DNA from 3 places in the Ruegeria sp. AH12 genome. Region 2 is predicted to be linked to each of the others. Evidence: riboswitches for the same ligand, from Rfam matches in the RefSeq annotation. Region 2 holds a riboswitch; each other region holds the start of a gene.
The links. A riboswitch is a leader RNA that binds a small molecule or an ion and turns the genes downstream of it on or off. The one in region 2 is predicted to bind cobalamin.
Positions count from the first base shown of each region.

Region 1: it holds a riboswitch for cobalamin, as region 2 does, so the genes downstream of both, ACR0EL_RS13915 (energy-coupling factor ABC transporter permease) here and ACR0EL_RS07465 (aromatic ring-hydroxylating oxygenase subunit alpha) in region 2, are expected to answer to the same signal.
Region 3: it holds a riboswitch for cobalamin, as region 2 does, so the genes downstream of both, ACR0EL_RS06470 (DUF1636 domain-containing protein) here and ACR0EL_RS07465 (aromatic ring-hydroxylating oxygenase subunit alpha) in region 2, are expected to answer to the same signal.

Region 1 covers NZ_JBQFYL010000009.1:28,024-34,703, forward strand. Annotated here, with positions in the region: gene ilvD (dihydroxy-acid dehydratase) at 1-1,275, opposite strand, end outside; gene ACR0EL_RS13905 (helix-turn-helix domain-containing protein) at 1,382-1,942, shown strand; gene ACR0EL_RS13910 (CBU_0592 family membrane protein) at 1,942-2,211, shown strand; gene ACR0EL_RS13915 (energy-coupling factor ABC transporter permease) at 2,227-2,904, opposite strand; cobalamin riboswitch at 2,960-3,173, opposite strand; gene sseA (3-mercaptopyruvate sulfurtransferase) at 3,317-4,171, shown strand; gene ACR0EL_RS13925 (amino acid aminotransferase) at 4,171-5,355, shown strand; gene ACR0EL_RS13930 (ammonium transporter) at 5,481-6,680, opposite strand, start outside.
Region 2 covers NZ_JBQFYL010000003.1:151,383-158,062, forward strand. Annotated here, with positions in the region: gene ACR0EL_RS07450 (MarR family winged helix-turn-helix transcriptional regulator) at 1-114, opposite strand, end outside; gene ACR0EL_RS07455 (multicopper oxidase domain-containing protein) at 177-1,646, shown strand; gene ACR0EL_RS07460 (FAD-binding oxidoreductase) at 1,694-2,773, opposite strand; gene ACR0EL_RS07465 (aromatic ring-hydroxylating oxygenase subunit alpha) at 2,779-4,002, opposite strand; cobalamin riboswitch at 4,115-4,318, opposite strand; gene ACR0EL_RS07470 (aminotransferase) at 4,540-5,667, shown strand; gene ACR0EL_RS07475 (helix-turn-helix domain-containing protein) at 5,851-6,680, shown strand, end outside.
Region 3 covers NZ_JBQFYL010000002.1:478,770-485,449, reverse strand. Annotated here, with positions in the region: gene cobN (cobaltochelatase subunit CobN) at 1-2,953, opposite strand, end outside; gene cobW (cobalamin biosynthesis protein CobW) at 2,959-4,014, opposite strand; gene ACR0EL_RS06470 (DUF1636 domain-containing protein) at 4,011-4,391, opposite strand; cobalamin riboswitch at 4,475-4,680, opposite strand; tRNA gene ACR0EL_RS06465 (tRNA-Tyr) at 4,917-5,000, opposite strand; gene rlmB (23S rRNA (guanosine(2251)-2'-O)-methyltransferase RlmB) at 5,117-5,890, shown strand; gene ACR0EL_RS06455 (hypothetical protein) at 5,871-6,185, shown strand; gene ACR0EL_RS06450 (YHS domain-containing (seleno)protein) at 6,291-6,680, shown strand, end outside.

The DNA of each region.
Region 1 (6,680 bases), on a different contig from region 2:
AACCGCAAGGCCTCCGTCCTGAGAAAACGCATGTTCCTTGGACCGGATCACACCGCCTTCGCGGTCGGTATCCAGTTCCTTGTATCGGTTCGACTGGCTGAAGGCCTGCGTGGTGCGCACACCACCGGGGGCCGCTTTGAACAGGTCCTGCGCCGCCGGGTTGTTGGCGACTTTGATGTCCCAATTGGCAATCGCTTCGCCCATGGTCGGCGTGTGAACAGTGCTGCAGTGGTTGTGGAACAACCCGGCACGGCTCAGCTCGCCCAGAATTGAGAAGATGCCGCCGGCGCGGTGGACGTCTTCCATATGCACATTCTCGGTGTTGGGTGCGACCTTGCACAAGCAAGGCACCTTGCGGCTGAGCCGGTCCATGTCGGACATGGTGAAATCGACGCCACCCTCGTTGGCGATGGCAAGTAGGTGCAGGACCGTATTGGTCGATCCACCCATGGCAATGTCGAGGCTCATGGCATTCTCGAATGCATCAAACGTCGCGATCTCGCGTGGCAGGAAGCCTTTTTCGTCCAGATCATAGTGCCGCTTGGTGATCTCGACGATCCGGCGACCCGCTTCAAGGAACAGCTGTTTGCGGTCCGCATGCGTGGCGAGGGTGGAGCCGTTGCCCGGCAGCGCCAGACCCAGTGCCTCGGCCAGACAGTTCATCGAGTTCGCCGTGAACATGCCTGAGCACGAGCCGCAGGTGGGGCAGGCGTTTTCCTCGATATGCTGAACCTGCTCATCGGTGAACCGGTCGTCAGCGGCGGCGACCATGGCATCTACAAGGTCGATCTTCTTGGCATCCAGATCAGCGATGTCGATCTTACCAGCCTCCATCGGCCCGCCCGAGACAAAAATCGCTGGAACGTTCAGACGCATCGCAGCCATCAACATGCCCGGCGTGATCTTATCGCAGTTCGAGATACAGACCATCGCATCGGCGCAATGCGCGTTGACCATGTATTCCACAGAATCCGCAATCACTTCGCGTGAGGGTAGGGAATAGAGCATCCCGTCATGGCCCATGGCGATGCCGTCATCCACCGCGATGGTGTTGAATTCCTTGGCAACACCGCCAGCCTTTTCAACCTCACGCGCGACCATCTGGCCCAAATCCTTTAGGTGGACGTGACCCGGCACGAACTGAGTGAAGGAGTTGACAATGGCGATGATCGGCTTGCCGAAATCATCGTCCTGCATACCGGTGGCGCGCCACAGTCCGCGGGCACCGGCCATGTTGCGGCCATGGGTAGAGGTTCTGGATCGGTACATTGGCATGATGCTGTTTCCCTTTTGCCCCGGTTGCAATATGCGGGGTATGTGCGTTATAGCGCACGTACCATATGTGCGCTATAACGCACAAGAGGATTCGAAAGACAATGGCATGGCTCCGGACGACATAACACTGAAACTAAGGGATGTGCGGGCCGCTTCGGGGTTGAGCCTGTCGAAAGCTGCCGAAATCACCGGTGTCAGCAAAGCGATGCTAGGTCAGATCGAACGCGGCGAATCAAGCCCGACGATCGCAACGCTCTGGAAGATTGCCAAAGGATTTCAGCTGCCGCTTAGCGCGTTGATCGACACCGTGAATGGCGATCCTTCGGTCTTTCAAACCGTCACCTTTCCCGGCAGCATCGAGGTCAAGATCGTCTTCCCCTTTGATCCGGCCTTGGGGGCAGAGACATTTCACGTCAACCTCGACCCGAACCAAAGCCATGAGTCCCCTGCCCATGCCGCTGGTGTGACCGAGGAGGTCTTTGTGCTCAGCGGCACATTGGACATTCTGAAAGGCGAGGCTTGGGTGCCCTTGCAATCGGGGCAGGGGCTGCGATTTGCAGCGGATATCCCGCATGGATATCGCGCAGGTGCTGAAGGGGCGGCGTTTCTGAACATGCATCACTATGCGCAACAGCCAGATGTTCAGGAAAACGGCAAGGTTCATTGATGAGCGAGTTTTTCAACAGCCTGACCATCGTGGACGCCATCGGTTCCTTCGGAGCCTTGATCGTAGTTGCCGCCTATTTCGCCACGCAGATGCGGTACATGAATTCCGAAGATCTGGCTTTTCCCGTAGTGAACCTGCTGGGGTCTGTTTTGATTGTCTATTCGCTGCTTCAGAACTTCAATCTGGCGTCGATGCTGATTGAAGGCTTCTGGATCATCATCAGCGTGATCGGAATCATTCAGCATTTCAGGTTGCGCCGCGCAGGGTAACGCGGCGCAATAGGGTTATGCAGTGTTGTGAAGGCGCGGTGTGAACAGGCCAAACTTGCCCAGATCCCGCATGGATTTTGCTGCGGCCAAAACGGCCAGATCAGCCAGTGGTTCTATCAGGATAACCAGCATGTAGGCAGCGCCGAAACTGGCGACCGCTGTAAAGTTCTCGGCTCCAAATCCTTGGCCATAAAAGGCCCAGAATGCCACCCAGATGGCGACACCGCCCTGATAGGCCGTCGACAGCGCAAGCGCCTGAGAATATTTCAGATCAATATAGGCCGAATTTGGCGCAATGATGCGATTGGCCAAAGCTTGCAAGGCAAACAGCGGAACCAGCAGCGTTGTCATGTTCATCCCGAACTGAGGCAGGTCGAAAGGCGCCAGGAAAAACCCCTGAATGAACAAGCCCGCGATCAGACCGATCGCGGCAGGGGCCGCACCGAACAACAAAAACAGGGTCGATCCCAGAATGAAGTGAACCTCTGACACCCCGACCGGGAAGTGCGGCAATACCTCAAAGAAGGTGAAAACCAGCCCGGTGGTCAGGGCTGAGCGAATGGCAAGGCTGGCAAGGCCACTGCTTTTCAGGCTGTCCCATGCCATTTTAGCGGTATAGAGCCCTGCGCCAGTTGCGGTGACGTAGCTCAGGACAAGTTTGGCGCCATTTACGACGCCCGGTTCGATATGCATAGTTTGGTCTCCTTCCCGTCACACCCGACGGTAGAAAGGTTTAATAATTGGGCTTTCGCCCGGTTTGCACATGGCAGGTCTCCTGACTTGCGGATTGGCTTCGATCCCGACCTTCCCAACCGATTGCTTCGGTCAGTGGCCCAAATGGGACGAAACTCCGCCTACAGTTGCGGGGGCAGTTCCGGAATTGACGGGTATTGTCGCACCGGATTCCCTTTTCATTCCTCCGGGGAAATTCCCCTTTGGAAACCATGTCAGGCAGGTGTCTGGCACCGGGTGCCACCTGTCAAGCAGTCAAACGTGTATGTTTGGAAAAAATTGTCAGCGCTCAGGGGCGTGCAGGCCTTGGCATGGCTTGCACGTTTCGCCGCTCGGATATAGGGAAACTCAGACTCGCTTAGGGGAGGCTTTGATGCAAGACGATCCGAAAACCCTGGTTTCCACCGACTGGCTTGCCGCCCATATCAAGGACCCCGATCTGCGGGTGCTGGATGGGTCGTGGTACCTGCCGCAGCATGGGCGCGATGCCAGAGCTGAGTATGATGAGGGTCATATCCCGGGCGCGCGGTTCTTTGATATCGACGATATTGCGGATCATCGCTCGGACCTGCCGCATATGATGCCGCCGGTCGAGAAGTTCATGTCCCGCCTGCGCGCGATGGGCGTGGGGGATGGACATCAGGTGGTTGTCTATGACGGCTCGGGCCTGTCCTCAGCAGCGCGCGTCTGGTGGATGTTCCGCTTGATGGGGCAGGACAACATTGCCGTGCTGGATGGCGGTCTGCCGAAATGGCAGGCCGAAGGGCGCGAGATCGAAGATCTGCCCCCTGTGATTCGGGATCGGCATATGACCGTACGGGTTCAGAACCATCTGGTGCGCGACGTGACACAGGTGTCCGCCGCCTCCAAACTGGCTGATCATGAGATCATCGATGCCCGAGCCGCCGCCCGTTTTGCCGGGGCCGAGGCTGAACCGCGCGAAGGGCTGCGATCGGGTCACATACCGGGGTCGCGCAACGTGCCCTTTGGCAGCCTGCTAAATAGTGACGGCACGATGAAGTCGCCCGATGCGTGCCGCGCCGTGTTTGAGGCCGCAGGCGTGGATCTGGCTAAACCAGCGATCACCTCGTGCGGTTCGGGCGTGACCGCTGCAATCCTGAGCCTTGCGCTTGAACGCATGGGCAAAAAAGACCACGCGCTTTATGACGGCTCCTGGGCTGAATGGGGTGCTTTCCCAACCCTGCCCGTCGCAACCGGAGAGACCTGATGTTCGAGAACCTCAAACCGCAGCCCGCCGACAAAATCCTGGCGCTGATGCAGATGTACCGCGAAGACCCGCGTGATCAGAAGATTGATCTGGGTGTCGGCGTCTACAAGAATGCCGAAGGTGTTACCCCGGTAATGCGTGCGGTCAAAGCCGCCGAAAAACGCATTCTGGAGGAGCAGGAAAGCAAAGCCTATACGGGACTGGCGGGTGATCCGGCCTATGCCGATGCAATGATCGGCTTGATCCTTGGCGATGCGGTGCCGCGTGCCAATATTGCCGCCGTTGCGACACCGGGCGGGACGGGTGCCTGCCGTCAGGCGTTTGAGATGATTCGCATGGCCAATCCTGAGGCGCGCGTGTTTGTATCGAACCCGACATGGCCGAACCACCTGTCGATCCTGAATTATCTGGGCATGGAGACCGTCCAGTATCGCTATTTCGACGGCGAAACCCGCGGCGTCGATTTCGACGGCATGATCGAGGACCTGAAAACTGCCAAGGCGGGCGACGTGGTTTTGCTGCACGGTTGCTGCCACAACCCGACCGGCGCAAACCTGAACATGGTGCAATGGCAAGAGGTTGTGAACCTGATCAACGAGCTTGGCCTGGTTGCCATGATCGACATTGCCTATCAGGGCTTTGGTGACGGTCTTGAGGAAGACGCGCAAGCAACCCGCCTGATGGCCTCGTCGGTCAAGCGCTGCCTGATCGCGGCGTCCTGCTCGAAGAACTTCGGCGTGTACCGTGAGCGTACCGGCCTGCTGATGGCAATCAGCGATGACGCGGCGCAGACGGCATTGAACCAGTCGACGCTGGCCTTCCTGAACCGCCAGAATTACTCGTTCCCGCCGGACCATGGCGCACGGGTCGTGACCACCATCCTTACCGACGATGCCCTGCGCGCAGATTGGGCCGCTGAGCTGGAGGAGGTGCGCCTCTCTATGCTGGGTCTGCGTCAACAACTGGCAGACGAGTTGCAGCGTCTGACCGGATCAGACCGGTTTGGCTTTGTCGCCCAGCACCGCGGTATGTTTTCGCGCCTCGGCGCGGCCCCCGAACTGGTCGAGCAACTGCGTAACGATCACGGGATCTACATGGTCGGCGACAGCCGGTTGAATATTGCCGGGCTGAACGCAACAACAGTTCCGATCCTGGCCAAGGCGATTGTCGACGTCGGAGTCTAAGCGACACTTCACCACGAAACAGAAACAAAAGCCGCGCAGATCAGTGCGGCTTTTTTAGTTTTCAGCGTTGAGCAACAAAAAAGGCCGGGCGCGAACGCCCGGCCTTCGAGTGGTTGTCTCAGATCTTAGCCTTTGGAGAATTCTGGATAAGCTTCCATACCCAGTTCTGCCATGTCGAGGCCGTTGATCTCGTCCTCTTCGCTGACACGGATGCCCATTACCGCTTTCAGGATCGACCATACGATCAGAGCGCCGACGAAGGTGAACACACCGTATGCGACGATACCAGTCAGCTGGGTAATCAGGCTGGCCTCGCCGTAGAAGATCACCGCGATCGTGCCCCAGATGCCTGCGAACAGGTGAACAGGGATGGCACCAACAACGTCGTCGATCTTGAACTTGTCCAGCATCGGAACCGCGAAGACCACGATGATACCGCCAACTGCACCGATCCATAGCGAGCCGAACAGGGTCGGAGCCAGAGGTTCAGCGGTGATCGAGACCAGACCAGCCAACGCGCCGTTCAGCACCATGGTCAGGTCAGGCTTCTTGTACAGAACTTGGGTCAGGATCAGGGCAGCGACAGCACCAGATGCGGCAGCCATATTGGTGTTGGCAAAGATGCGTGACACGTCGGTTACGTCACCCACGGTGCCCATAGCCAGCTGTGAGCCGCCGTTGAAGCCGAACCAACCCAGCCACAGGATGAAGGTACCCAAGGTGGCCAGCGCTAGGTTCGAGCCGGGCATCGGGTGAACCTTGCCGTCTTTGTACTTGCCAATACGCGGGCCAAGGATCAGACAGCCAGCCAGAGCTGCCCAGCCACCGACCGAGTGCACAACGGTCGAGCCAGCGAAATCCGAGAAGCCAGCTTCGGACAACCAGCCGCCACCCCACTGCCAGGAGCCAGAGATCGGGTACATGATACCGGTCAGAACGACGACGAAGATCAGGAATGGCCACAGTTTGATGCGTTCCGCCACGGCACCTGACACGATGGACGCGGTTGCGGCAACAAAGACCAGCTGGAAGAAGAAGTCCGAACCGATTGAGGCATAGTCCAAAGCAGCCTCGGCCGGGTCAACACCAACCGGATCAAGCACGGTTGGGCCGCCAATGGCAAAGATACCATTGAAGTCGCCAGGATACATCGTGTTGAAGCCAATCAGCCAGTACATGATCGCGGCAATGGAAAACAGCGCCACGTTTTTGGTCATCTGCATGGCGACGTTCTTGGAACGCACCAAACCACCTTCCAGCATGGCAAAGCCTGCCGCCATGAAGAAGACCAGGAAACCCGCCATCAGGAACAACAGGGTGGTAAA
Region 2 (6,680 bases):
AAACTCCGTCTGTGCCCGCGCATCATCCATGCGCGCGTTCCAATGGGCGATCAAAGTCATCATCATGCCTTTGATGTTCTGGCCCAGAAAGTCATTGTCGTGTTTATCAATCACGGTTGACAATTTGCCTTCATACCTATTTCATCAATCTTAGTTGATATTTATTGGTGACTTCAATGGATCGCAGAACATTTCTGAAAACGTCTGGGGCAACTGCCTTGGCTGCAGGCGGTGGCCTGGCCTGGGCCCAATCTGCCCCGCGCGCCCTGCCGCTAATTCCAATGACGGACCTTACAAACGGGATCGAAGAGCGTATTGCGCTGACACTGAACCCATCGACACACGATTTTGGCAATGGCGCGCAAAGTGCGACTTTCGGGATAAATAACAACTACCTCAGTCCGGTTCTTAAGGTTAAACAAGGCCAAACCCTGCCCTTTGACGTAGTTAACAACATAGGTGACATTTCGACCCTTCATTGGCACGGGCTGCATATTTCGGGAGATGTGGATGGCGGGCCGCATCAAGAGATCGCGCATGGCAGCGTCTGGTCGCCGGATGTGCCGATTGTTCAACACGCTTCGATGAACTGGTTTCATTCGCATATGCATGGCAAAACCGCGCGCCAGACCTATCAAGGGCTTGCCGGTGTCCTGTTGGTCGAAGATGACGGCAGCCTTTCAGCCGATTTGCCACAGACTTATGGCGTGGATGATTTCACGCTGATCCTTCAGGATAAGATGTTCGATGCAGTAGGGCGCATGAGCTACAATGTGTCTGCTGCCGTTTTTGAGGATGGCTTTGAAGGCGATACCCTTATCGTCAACGGCACCATCGCACCCGTCGCGCAAGCGGTTCCGACCGGCCTTGTGCGGCTTCGCATTCTGAACGCCTGTAACGCGCGCTTCCTTGGATTGTCGATGGAAACCGGACCCATGACGGTGATCGCATCGGACGGAGGGTTTCTGCCCGCACCGGTCGAGGCGGAGAGCATCCTGATGTCGCCTGGTGAAAGGTATGAGGTGCTCGTGGATATGAGCGCGCTTGCGGCGAACGCCTTGAATGTCAATCTGAACGGGAACGGTGGCGGGTTCTTTGCCAACCTTTTTGGAGGGAACCAAACAGTGACTGCTTTGCGGTTGGCGAGAACAGCACAGACCGGCTTCACCGGGTCAATGCCGACCAGACTTGCCAATCTCTTCCCTGCTCAACCCTCTGAGTCGACAGTCACGCGATCTTTTGAGTTGAACATGAATGTCGGGGCAGATCTTGCCGCACTTGCGCTGGCGTGGGACAATTTCTGCGGCGATGCCGGAGCGATGGCCATAAACGGTTTGCCAATGAAAATGGACCGGATTGATGAGACGGTCAGAAAAGGCGATACCGAAATCTGGCGTATCTCAGTTGATGATCAACTGCACCCCTTTCACATCCATGGTTGTTCCTTCCGCATTCTCTCACAAAACGGAGGCCCCGCCCCCGCCTATGCGCAAGGCTGGAAAGATATGGTCCATGTCGAGGATGGCTGGTCCGAAGTTCTGGTGCGGTTCGACCATGATGCGCCTTCTGACGCGCCCTATATGTATCACTGCCACATCCTGGAACATGAAGATTGCGGCATGATGGGGCAGTTCACCGTGTCATAGTAAGATCAAACCAACCGCCCCGGGCGCATTCCGGGGCGGTTTTGAGACTAAACCTCCACCTCAACCCTACCGATCGCATTGGAACAGCAGGCAAGAATGTAACCGGCTTCGATATCGTCTTCGGATATCCCGCCATTGTGGACCATATGCACCTCACCTGCTATTTTTCTAACCTTGCAGGTCCCGCAAACGCCAAACGTACAGCCCGAGGGGATGTTCAACCCAACCGACCGTGCAGCGACCAGAACCGTGTCGGTTTCGGCAACTTTGGCAGTCACGCCGGAGCTTGCGAACACAATCTCAGCCTTGCTGTCATCATCTGGGATAACATCGTCCAGCTCTGGCTGATCGGCCTCGGTTTCAACCGGGGCGCCAAAGCTTTCCTGATGATAGTTGTCCATATCATAGCCCAGCCCGACCAGAGCATCGCGTACCGCCTGCATGAATGGTTCCGGGCCGCAGCAATAGACTTCACGCTCCAAATAGTCAGGCGCCATCAGGCCCAGCATCAATTGGTTGAACTGCCCCTGATACCCCGTCCAAGGGCGATAGCGGTCGGGCTCTTCAACAACGAATTTCAGATCTAGGCCAGGGGTTCGGCTGGCCATGTGCTCCAGCCGCTGACGAAAGATGATCTCGGACGGTCGTTTGGCGCAGTTGATAAAGACAATATCCAGATCACGCCCCTCGTCCCACATGCAGGTGGTCATCGACATCATCGGCGTGATCCCGGACCCGGCAGAGATGAATAGATATTTGCCAGCCGTGCTTTCAACATTCGAAAACAGCCCGGCTGGTCCGATGGCTTTGATCCGCATGCCGGGTTGCGCGTTGTCCAGCATCCAGCGCGTTCCAATACTGTCGGGCTGGGCCTTGGCGGTGATCGTGATCGATCGTGGCCGCGAGGGAGAAGATGAGATCGTGTAAGTGCGATGCACAACCCCACCCGGCTGCCCAGGAGCCGGGATTTCAAGGGTCAGAAACTGCCCTGGATGGTACGCAAACATCGACCCAGACGGGGCGCGAAAGGTGAAACTGGCCGTATTGGCCATCTCGGGCACGACCGAGACGCATTCCAGTGTTTCGCTGTCCTGCCAGATATTCGCAACCGCGTTGAGATCTTTCATCACCGTTACTCCGCCGCCATTGTTTCGGGGGCCAACCGACCGGCCAACGTGTTGCAATACCAATCCACGAATTGCAGCACACCGGATTCCTGCGTCGGCGAATACGGGCCAGGCAGATAGGCCGGGCTGTTGATACCCAGCTGATTATCCTCGACCACCTGACGGTCTTCGTCATTGGTGGCAATCCAGACCTCAGTCAGACGTTTCAGATCGTAATCGATCCCTTCGACGGCATCCTGGTGAACCAGCCATTTGGTTGTGACCTCGGTTTCAGTCGGGCTGATTGGTGTGACGCGGAACACGATGGAATGATCAGCCAGAAAGTGGTTCCAGGTTGTTGGGTAGTGAAATTTCAACAACGCCCCTGCATCCGCAAAAGGCGACCGGCCAAGCCAGCGCCGCACGGCGGATTTCCCATCCATCGTATAGCTTTGCGCCCCTTCTTTCAGAGGCATCCGGGCCATACGAAATTGCCCGTCATCATGCAGGTAGAATTGCGAGGGCATCCCAGCGGCTTCGCACCTGTCAAAATGGGCTTGCATATGCAGCGGCGTCTCACCCCCTTCGATCCCTGTGACTGCAGGATCATCAGGGAAGGTACGGCATAGCGCGGGATGGTTACCACCGCAGTGGTAACACTCGCGGTTATTCTCCCAAACCAGCTTCCAATTACCTTTTTCAATGATTGAACTTTCAAAAGCCACTTTGGCGTTGCCCAGATCATGCGGCTCCAGATAAGGGCGTGCGGTATTGGCGAACATGTCGAAATCTGGGGCGTTGTCCGCAAGACAGATGTAAACCAACCCGGCAAGCTCGCGGCAATGCACTATCTTCATACCATGCTGTTTGGGATCGAAATCCGGCCCCATATCGCGCGCCCACAGCAATGAACCATCAAGCTCGTAGGTCCATTGGTGATAGGGGCAAACCAGCTTAGGCACATTGCCTTTTGTAGCCTTGCAAATGATCGAACCACGGTGGCGGCAGGTGTTGTGAAACGCCCTGATTTGGTTGTCAGCACCACGCACAATGACAACGCGGTGGGCGCCCACGGTGTAGGTAACGTAGTCCCCTGCTTTCACCAGTTCACAAGCCGGAATGGCAAACAGCCAATCGCGGTAGTGGATGGCTTCAAGATCGGCCTGAAAAACCTGAGGGTCTGTGTAAAAGGCCTGCTCGAGCGCGTGGCCGGGGATGCGACGTGCCAACAGGCTTTGAATGCTGTTCATTTCTGGCTCTCCTGCCGCGCCCCGCGGCATTGCTTGGGCAGATGACAAGGAGGAACCGTCCGGAGGCGCGCGAGGATCACGTCCGAAACATGTGCCCCCACCGCCACCCGCGGTTTGACATATCTGCAAGGCTGGTTTCCGGACTTGAAAGGGGCTTGCGCCCGGTTGCGACACCTTCCCGGGATCCTCGTCCCAGTGGTTGATTGCCGAACCTGACCTTCCTTACCGTTGCGGGGGCAGTGCCGGAATTTCACCGGCTTCCCAATTCTCCGCTGTCTGAGACTCATACAGCGGCACCTCACATACACAGGATAGAGTCGCGCGGTTCTTATGCTGAGAGACTTGCGACATTTTCAGTTTCAAAACAGACATCTCGATGTTCGGGTCGGATCCGGGTTTGTGCAGTAAAACCCCTGGATACATTTCAGGCACAAACCCGCAATCTTCCGCTCGGCTGGTTTGGCGGTATAAGACATCTTCATAACCGTGCGTCCGTTACGTGCCATCGCCCCAAATGCTGAAAGTAGGAGAGCCCCAATGGAAATCAGACCCTTTGGCGTTGAGATGTGGATGAATGAGTTCGAGACGACCTGCGAACTCAATCTGGCTGAGACCTGCGTTCAGTCCATCACGCTGGGCGAACTGTTCGACATGGCGGGCCAGCACAATAGCATTCTGAACGATCTGTCATCCATGAAGATGACCTATGGCGCAATTGAAGGGTCAGAACGCCTGCGCGATGCGATCTGTGGCCTGTATGACAGTCAGGGCCGGGATAATATCCTGACGACGCATGGGACCATCGGCGCGAACTCGCTGGTGCATCAGACGCTGGTATCGCGTGATGATCACGTGATCTCTGTAATCCCGACCTATCAACAACACTATTCCATTCCCGAAAGCATCGGTGCCGATATCGAATTGTTGCATCTGCGGCCCGAAAACGCGTTCCTGCCCGATCTGGACGAGTTGCGGGCGATGGTGCGACCCGATACGCGCCTGATTGCGATCAACAATCCCAACAACCCAACCGGGGCGCTGATGGATCGCGCATTGCTGGAACAAATCGTCGAGATTGCGCGCGACGTTGATGCCTGGCTGCTTTGTGACGAGGTCTATCGCGGAACGGATCAGACAGGCGACGGCTTCACCGTCGCGGTCGCGGACCTGTACGAAAAAGGGATCAGCACGGCAGGCATGTCAAAGGCCTATTCGCTGGCCGGGTTGCGGGTTGGCTGGATCGCCGGACCCAAAGAGATGCTGCATGACGTGATGATCCACCGGGATTACAACACGATCTCGGTCGGCAAGATTGACGAAATGCTAGCCGCCATGGCGCTGGAACATCGCGACAAGATACTGGCGCGGGCGCACCGGATCACTCGCGAAAACTTGCGGATCGTTCAGGATTGGATCGTAAATGAGCCGCTGCTCAGCTGGGTGCCACCAAAATCCGGCACTACGGCCTTGTTGAAATACGATCTGCCGATGGCTTCACGCGATCTATGCGTGACGCTTTTGCAAGAAGAAGGTGTGATGCTGACGCCGGGCAGTGCTATGGACATGGAAGGCTGGCTGAGGCTTGGCTACACCAACCCGACACAAGATTTGAAAGCTGGTCTGGCCCGGATTTCGGAATTTCTGGCGCGCCACGCCAAGTCGTAGCGCGCCAAACGGCCGCGCAAGAATGTAGATTCAACCCGTCTTGCGCCGTCTCAAACGTCCTGTCCGATCAAAAGAGACGACAAACCCCATGAAATTGGTAGATGTCAGATCGCATGCTCTAGAGGGCATGAAGAGGCTGCAGCGCAAGACCATCCGTGGTCGATTTTCAGAGAGTAAGTAAGATTGGAATCCGCTACTCAATTTGTTGATACAGCCTTTATAGGGCTTTGCCTGTTTTGTGCTAACCTGCTGTTTCTAAGAAAGCGCGATACCGGTGTGTTCATGCCACTGGCCGCGCTGTTTCTTATACAAGGCCTGTCCTCTCTTGGCGCTTTGATCGCCGACGCGTCCGTAAGTGAGGTCGAGTTCAACCTTGTGATGCGCGTCAGCGTGCTTGTGGTTGTGTTCGATTTCGCAAGCCCCTTTTTGTTTTGGCTTTATGTCCGCGCCTTGACCAGCGAAGCGGATGAAGCGCACAAACCAAGGCTGCGTTATCACCTGCCTCCGATCATCATATCCGGGCTGCTGATGTCATCGCTGATGTTTCTGCCAACGGATCTGAGCGATGTGGACCTTCCAGAGGACGATCCCCGGTTGTTGCGGTTTGTGTTGATCGCCTTGGCGGTTTTGGTCGCTGACGTATTGTTTCGGATCATAATGGCCGTTTACCTGATCCTAATCATCCGAATGCTAATGACATACCGCAAACGGCTGCGCGAAGTGTTTGCAAGCACCGAAAACCGTGAGCTGACCTGGGTTTGGGTGATCACTTTGGCAGCTATGTCATTTTGGTTTCTATCCGCTGCTGTCAGCATTCTTACAGTGTCCGAGGCCGTCGGGTTCGAGGTGCAAGATGAGTTGCTTGATTTCTTGGAAAGCCTTGCCCTGCTGTTTCTGTTCTGGGTCATTGGCATATGGGGCCTACGCCAACGTCCCGGCCTGACCCGAACACCTGTCTCAGATCCGCCGGACCCGGATGAGCCAGCCGAGCGCAAATACAAGAAATCTGCCCT
Region 3 (6,680 bases), on a different contig from region 2:
GGGCGCGTGGGTTTTCGGGATTGGTATTGTCCAGATGATACAGCTGTGCGGTCCCACCTGCGGCCTTCTTGGCGGCGGCAAAACCGGCCTCATGCGTGGCGTAGTCATTTGCCAACAGCAAGTCTGTCTCGGTCAGGTCCTGCAGGTGAACAAAACTGTCGGCGTGCGCCACGAGTTGAGTGATGCCCGCCTTGTCCTGAACGATATTCTCGCCCTCCAGTGCGAAGGAGCTGGCCTCAAGCCACGCCTCACCCGCCTGTACGCGCGCCTCGTCAGTATAGACTTCGGACAGTTGGGTCATGTTGACGCCATAGCCGCCGGGGGCGGGGCCGAAGACGCGGGCCGACGGGGCTTGACCGGCATAAGGGTTCCAGTCGGTCGCCTCATCCCGCGCCGCCAACGCACGGATCGCCTGACCGTAAAGCGCCGAAAGGGTTGGGAAGACGTCCCGGAACAGGCCCGAGACCCGCAGCGTCACGTCTAGGCGCGGGCGGCTGAGGTCAGTGATCGGCAGCACCTCGATCCCCGAGACCCGCTCGGACCCTTTGTCCCAGACCGGTTTCACGCCCAAAAGGTGCAGCGCCATGGCGAATTCCTCACCCGCCGTGCGCATGGTGGCCGAGCCCCACAGGTCGACGATTAGCCCCTTGGGATAGTCGCCTTCTTCCTGAAGGTGGCGGCGGACCAGTTCCTCGGCCAGCTTGACGCCTTGGGTGTAGGCCGCCCGCGTGGGCACCGAGCGGGGGTCGGTGGTATAGAGGTTCCGCCCGGTCGGCAGAACGTCCGAGCGACCGCGATAGGGGGAACCGGACGGCCCGGCCTCGATCCGTTTCCCGGCCAGCGCGTCGATCAGAGCGCTACGTTCCGCATGGGCCGAGGGCGCGGGGTCGAAAGTGCCGGACACCTCAGGCGCGCGGCCATAGATGTGCAGCCCGTCGCCGAACTGGCTTTCTTTGATATCGCAGACAAAGCGGTCGATGCGGGTGATTGCCTCCGCGGTGCAGGTCGCCTGATCGAGGCCCAGATCGCTTTCTAAACCGATGGCCTGCGCCTCGTCGCGGATATCCTCCTGTAAACGGTCACGCCGTTTGGGGTCCAGCCCGTCCGCGTTCGAAAACTCATCGAGCAGCGATTCCAGACGCACCATGCGATCCGGCGTCCCGCTTTCCTTCATCGGGGGCGGGATATGGCCCAGCGTGACAGCCCCGATCCGACGCTTGGCCTGCGCGGCCTCGCCCGGGTCGTTGACGATGAAAGGGTAGATCACTGGCAGGTCGCGGATCAGCGCCTCGGGCCAGCAATTCGCAGACAGAGCAACGGACTTGCCCGGCAGCCATTCCAGCGTGCCATGCGCGCCGATATGGATCAGCGCGTCTGCGCCCAGCCCTTTGCGGAGCCACAGATAGAAGGCAACATAGCCGTGGCGCGGGGTGCGAGACAGGTTGTGATAGTCGTCATCGCGCAGTTCAGGAATGCCGCGTTCGGGTTGCAGTGCAACCAGCGCGTTGCCTCGGCGCAGGGCGGTGAAGTGGAACGCGCCTTTGGTAAAAACTGGGTCGTCTTCGGGGTTGCCCCAAACGGTTTGGAGATCGGCGCGCAGTTGCTCGGGCAGGCCAGCTAGGGCCGCATGGTAGTCTTCCAAAGACCATGAGATGCGCGCGTCCAGCAGGGTTTCAGCAATCGGCTCAGCCGGTGCGGTGTTGTAGCCCTCGGCCTGAAGATCGGCCAGCATCGCCTCGGCCGAGGCCAGCGCGTCCAGACCCACCGCGTGCGCCATTTGCCAATCTTTGCCGGGGTAGGTCGACAGAACAAGCGCGGGCACCTGATCCGCTTTTGGCTTGTCATGTAGTGTCAGCCAGCCGGTGACACGGTCGATGATCGCTTCGATCCGTTCTTGCTCAGCCCGGTGGGCAAAGCGGGAATATTCCAGATGCGGATCGCGCTTGCCCGGTTCTTTGAACGAGGCAATGCCCGCCGAAATGCGCCCGTCCACCTCGGGCAGCACCACATGCATGGCGAGGTCGGCAGGGGAGAGACCCCGTTCCGCCTCGGCCCACGCTTTGCGGCGCGACGTGGCCAGAGCCATCTGAAACACGGGCACGCCCGCCGCGTCCAAAGGGGACGTACCCGATGCGCCTTTGCCTGAGAACGAGGTGGCGTTGATGATCGCCGAAGGTTTCAGTGCGACGATGTTGTCGCGCAGCCATTCTGCGGCAGCAGGAGCCTTGAGCGAGGGGGCGAAGAGACCGACGGCCTCGAACCCACGATCCCGCAAGCTGCGGATCACGGCGGCGACGGGGGCCGTGTCCGCCGAGGTCAGATAGGCGCGATAGAACGTGACGACGATACGTTTTGCGTCGCCCGAAAACGCAGTCTCAACCGGGATCACGCCGCGATCAGGACACCACGCGCCGGATTCGGGCAGGATCTTAGCCCCCATAACAGGGCCGGCATAAAGCCCCGCCGCCAATGCCATCTGCGCTAAGGCGGCCTGTGCTGCGACTTCACCGCCGGTGTCGCAAAGATGGGCCAGACGGCGCAGGGTCGAGACGGGTAGGGTGGAATATTCATCCAGCCGCGTGTCCTCACGCCCGTCGGCGGGTAAGACGGCCAACGCGATGCCCTTGTCCTGCGCCAGCGACAGAACTTGCTGCAGTCCGTAGGCCCAGTATGGCACGCCACCAATCAGGCGGATCAGAATGCCCTTCGCACCCTCAAGCGTCTGTTCCACGTAGGTGTCGACGGACAGAGGATGCTTCAACGCCGCCAAGTTCGCCAACCGCATCGTGGGCATACGCCCCTCGGGCCCGCCGCCACGGTGCCAGCCTGCCGCGAAAGCGCCAAGGTCGCTGTCCGAGAAGGACAGCACCACCAAATCCGCCGGGCTCTGGCCCAGATCGGTTGGGGTTTCCGTTTCTTCTAACCCGTGGCTTTCGCGGAAGACGACGTGCATGGGCCTTACTCAGCGGCCTCGGTTACGCCCGTGAGGATATCGCGGATCTCTGCTTCTTTGATGTCGTCATGCTCAGCGATCACCACCATGCGCGAGCGGCGTTCTTCACCGGGCCCCCACGGGCGGTCGTACTGGTGACGCACACGAGCACCCACGGCTTGCACCAGCAGGCGCATCGGTTTGCCTCGAACAGCGGCATAGCCTTTGACGCGCAGGATGTTCAGCTCATTGGCCAGACGCTCGATCTTGGCGACCAGATCGGCAGGATCGGATTGTTCCGGCAACTCGACGATGGTGCTTTCGAAATCGTCATGCTCGTGATCGTGGTGACCGTCGTGATGCGACGGACGAGCATCCATGTCATCCTCGGCTGCGGCCTCAAGACCCAGAACGACGCGCACATCCACGGCGCCTTCGGCAACTTCGACAACGGGCAGCGGGCGAGGGGCCTCAGTGGCGATGATCTCTTTCGCTTTGGCGACGCCTTCAGGACCGGCCAGATCGGGCTTGGTCAGCAGAATGATGTCGGCGCAGGAAATCTGATCCTCGAACACCTCGGACAAGGGTGTTTCGTGGTCAATCGAGTCATCGGCCAGACGTTGCGCATCCACCGCTGCCACATTCGGCGCAAAGCGACCGGCGGCGACGGCTTCGGCATCGGCCAGCGCGATCACGCCATCAACGGTGATTTTTGAGCGGATATCGGGCCAGTCGAACGCTTTCAGCAGCGGCTTAGGCAAGGCGAGGCCCGAGGTTTCGATCAGAATGTGATCGGGGCGCGGCTCCAGCGCCATCAAGGCTTCGATGGTCGGGATGAAGTCGTCGGCCACGGTGCAGCAGATACAGCCGTTCGCGAGCTCCATGATGTTTTCCGCCGGGCAATCCGGGATCGCGCAGGATTTCAGGATGTCGCCATCGACGCCCACATCGCCGAACTCATTGACCACCACCGCCAGACGCTTGCCCTGCGGGTTTTGCATCAGATGCTTGACCAGTGTGGTTTTGCCCGAGCCCAGAAAGCCAGTGATCACGGTGACGGGGAGTTTTTCCAAGTTGCTCATTTTAGGGCTCCAATCGGGGGAATACGGGCCGCACAGTTTTTGCGGAAATGTTCAGGACGTTCGCGCCATTTGACCAAACCATCGTCAGTGGCCAAATACTTGGTCACACCTTCGATGATCGTTTCGACATGGTCGGTTTCGTTGAGGTTCTCGTAGACAAAAGTCCAACGCGTGGGCCCGCCACGCAGTACGATGGAACATCCTTGATCGCAATTTGACAGGCACTCCACGGGTTTCAGGTGGATTCCATCTGGCACGCCCGCCTGTTCAAGCGCCTTATGCAGCAAAGCGCCGGGGCGCTGGGTGTCATCTTCGATTGCTAGGCCACGGCGGCATGTCGTGCAGACCAGCAGTTCAACTGGTGCGGCTTTACTCATCTCTCTCATCCCCCTTAGTCAAATCTGGGGGACGGGGTTTCATGTGGGCCGATCCAAGCCCCACACCGGAACACCCCGTCCGGTTTCATCTTCGGGCGCTGGCAGGTCTCCCGGCTTGCGGATGTCAGGGTGTATACCCTGTCGGATGTCCTGCCTTCCCAGCCTTTGGCCAGTGGCTTTGGGCACCCTCTCCGGTCACGGTCGCGGGGGCGGCTGCGTTTGGCGGTAAACCCGTTGACGCATTCCCTTTTCATCCTCTTACGAGGACACCAACGGATCGGACATGCGGCACTGATACGGTGCTTGTCAAGCGTGTCGCCGACAACCGCAACGCCGGGTGCAGAAAAACGACCTCTGGCAGTCGCTGGGCGGCATGGCTGGGCTTAGCCTGCGGCTTTCGAAAGGTTTACAGCGACCACTTCACTGAACCAAATGTTTGACGAATAACTAGACGGCTCTTCATAACAGCAGATACAGGCCAAAGTCGGGGGCGTTTTGCTTTGGTATCTGGAAGCTTTGTGAGAGTGGTGGGCGACCCTGGAATCGAACCAGGCGTGCGTCTCCGCGAGGGAGTTACAGTCCCCTGCCACACCTTGCGGCCTGTCGCCCACTGTCAGGCGTTGCACCTGACGTGGAGGCGTGATTACTAGCGCACCAAAGGAGCGTCAACAGGAAAATACGGCATTGACGCAGGAAAGCGAATTCATGGCCCGGAGGCCCTCAGAATGAAAAAACCCAAGTGGGTTGTTGAAAAGGAACAGGCGCGAAAAGCAGCTGCGGCAGAGACGGTTTGGCTGTTTGGTTTGCACGCCGTGCGCGACGCCTTGATGAACCCCAAACGCCAGAAACTGCGCCTGATTGTGACGCGAAATGCGCGGGACAAGCTGCTCGAAGCCATTGAATTCGCGGGGATCGAGGCCGAGATGGTTGATCCGCGCAAGTTTAGTGCCCCGATCGATGCGGGTTCGGTGCATCAGGGGGCAGCGCTTGAGGTTAAGCCGCTGGAGTGGGGCGGTTTGGCCGAGAACTGCATCGGACGGGAACATCCCCGGGTGATCCTGCTGGACCGTGTAACGGACCCACATAATGTAGGTGCGATTCTTCGGTCAGCCGAAGTACTGGGTGCAAGTGCTGTGATCGGAACCCGGCATCATTCGGCCCCTGAAACCGGGGCACTGGCCAAGACCGCCAGCGGCGCATTGGAACGTCAGCCTTATCTAAGGGTGCGCAATCTGGCCGATGCCATAACCGAGCTTCAGTCGATGGGGTTTCTGGTGCTTGGTCTGGATGGCGAGGCGGATGAAACTATTGAAACAGCCCTGGGGGACCAAAGGGATCGACCTGTGGCGCTGGTATTGGGTGCTGAAGGGCCGGGATTGCGGCAAAAGACCAAAGAAACTGTAGATCAATTGGTTAAAATTGACGCATCCGGGGGATTTGGGTCACTGAACGTCTCAAATGCTGCCGCAATCGCCCTATATGCCTCTCGGCATCATTAGACAGGAGATCGCTATTTCCGGACCGTCCAAAATCGCCACCTGCTGCTATTGCGGTACTCGGGCTGCCCTGGTTCTGACCGGGAAGAAACGGCACGAGCTGAGTTGTTCAAGCTGCGGTGCGCCCCTGCACGACCTTAAGATGTTGCCAAAGCACAAGGTTCAGAAATCAAAGTCTGCTCGTACGGCGATCAGCCACGTAGCACCCCCGAAATCGCGAAAAAAGAAGAAGAAAAAGAGCACTTTCTATCGCGTTCTGGATGAAGCCTGGGACGTTATAGAAGACATCTTTGATTAAAGGCTACCGCGCATTCGCAAGGATGTTCACATCCACGTCAACGGGGGTTTCACAGCGGTTCAAAAGTTGCATCTTAGTTGCTCGATTCTTTGCTACGGAACCCAGATGCAAAACCGCCGTTTCATATTCGGTATACTGACAGCCATCGCTTTGGCGCCTATCGCTTTGGCGCAGGACAAACCTGTCTATTTTGCGACCGATGGCGCCGCGATGGCGGGGTACGATCCGGTGTCCTATTTCGACAGTGCTGTACCGGTTCGTGGTGAACCAAGCATTGCCGTTATGTGGAAGGGGGCCCAGTGGCATTTTGCGTCGCAGGAAAATCGCGAGCGGTTTGAAAGCAACCCGCGTGCCTTCGCGCCTCAGTTCGGGGGCTATTGTTCCTATGCGATGGCAAATGGTGTTCTGAAAAGCACTGACCCCATGGCATGGCAGGTTGTGGATGGGCGTTTGTATCTGACTCATTCCCCGGCGGTTGAGCAGATCTGGGAACAG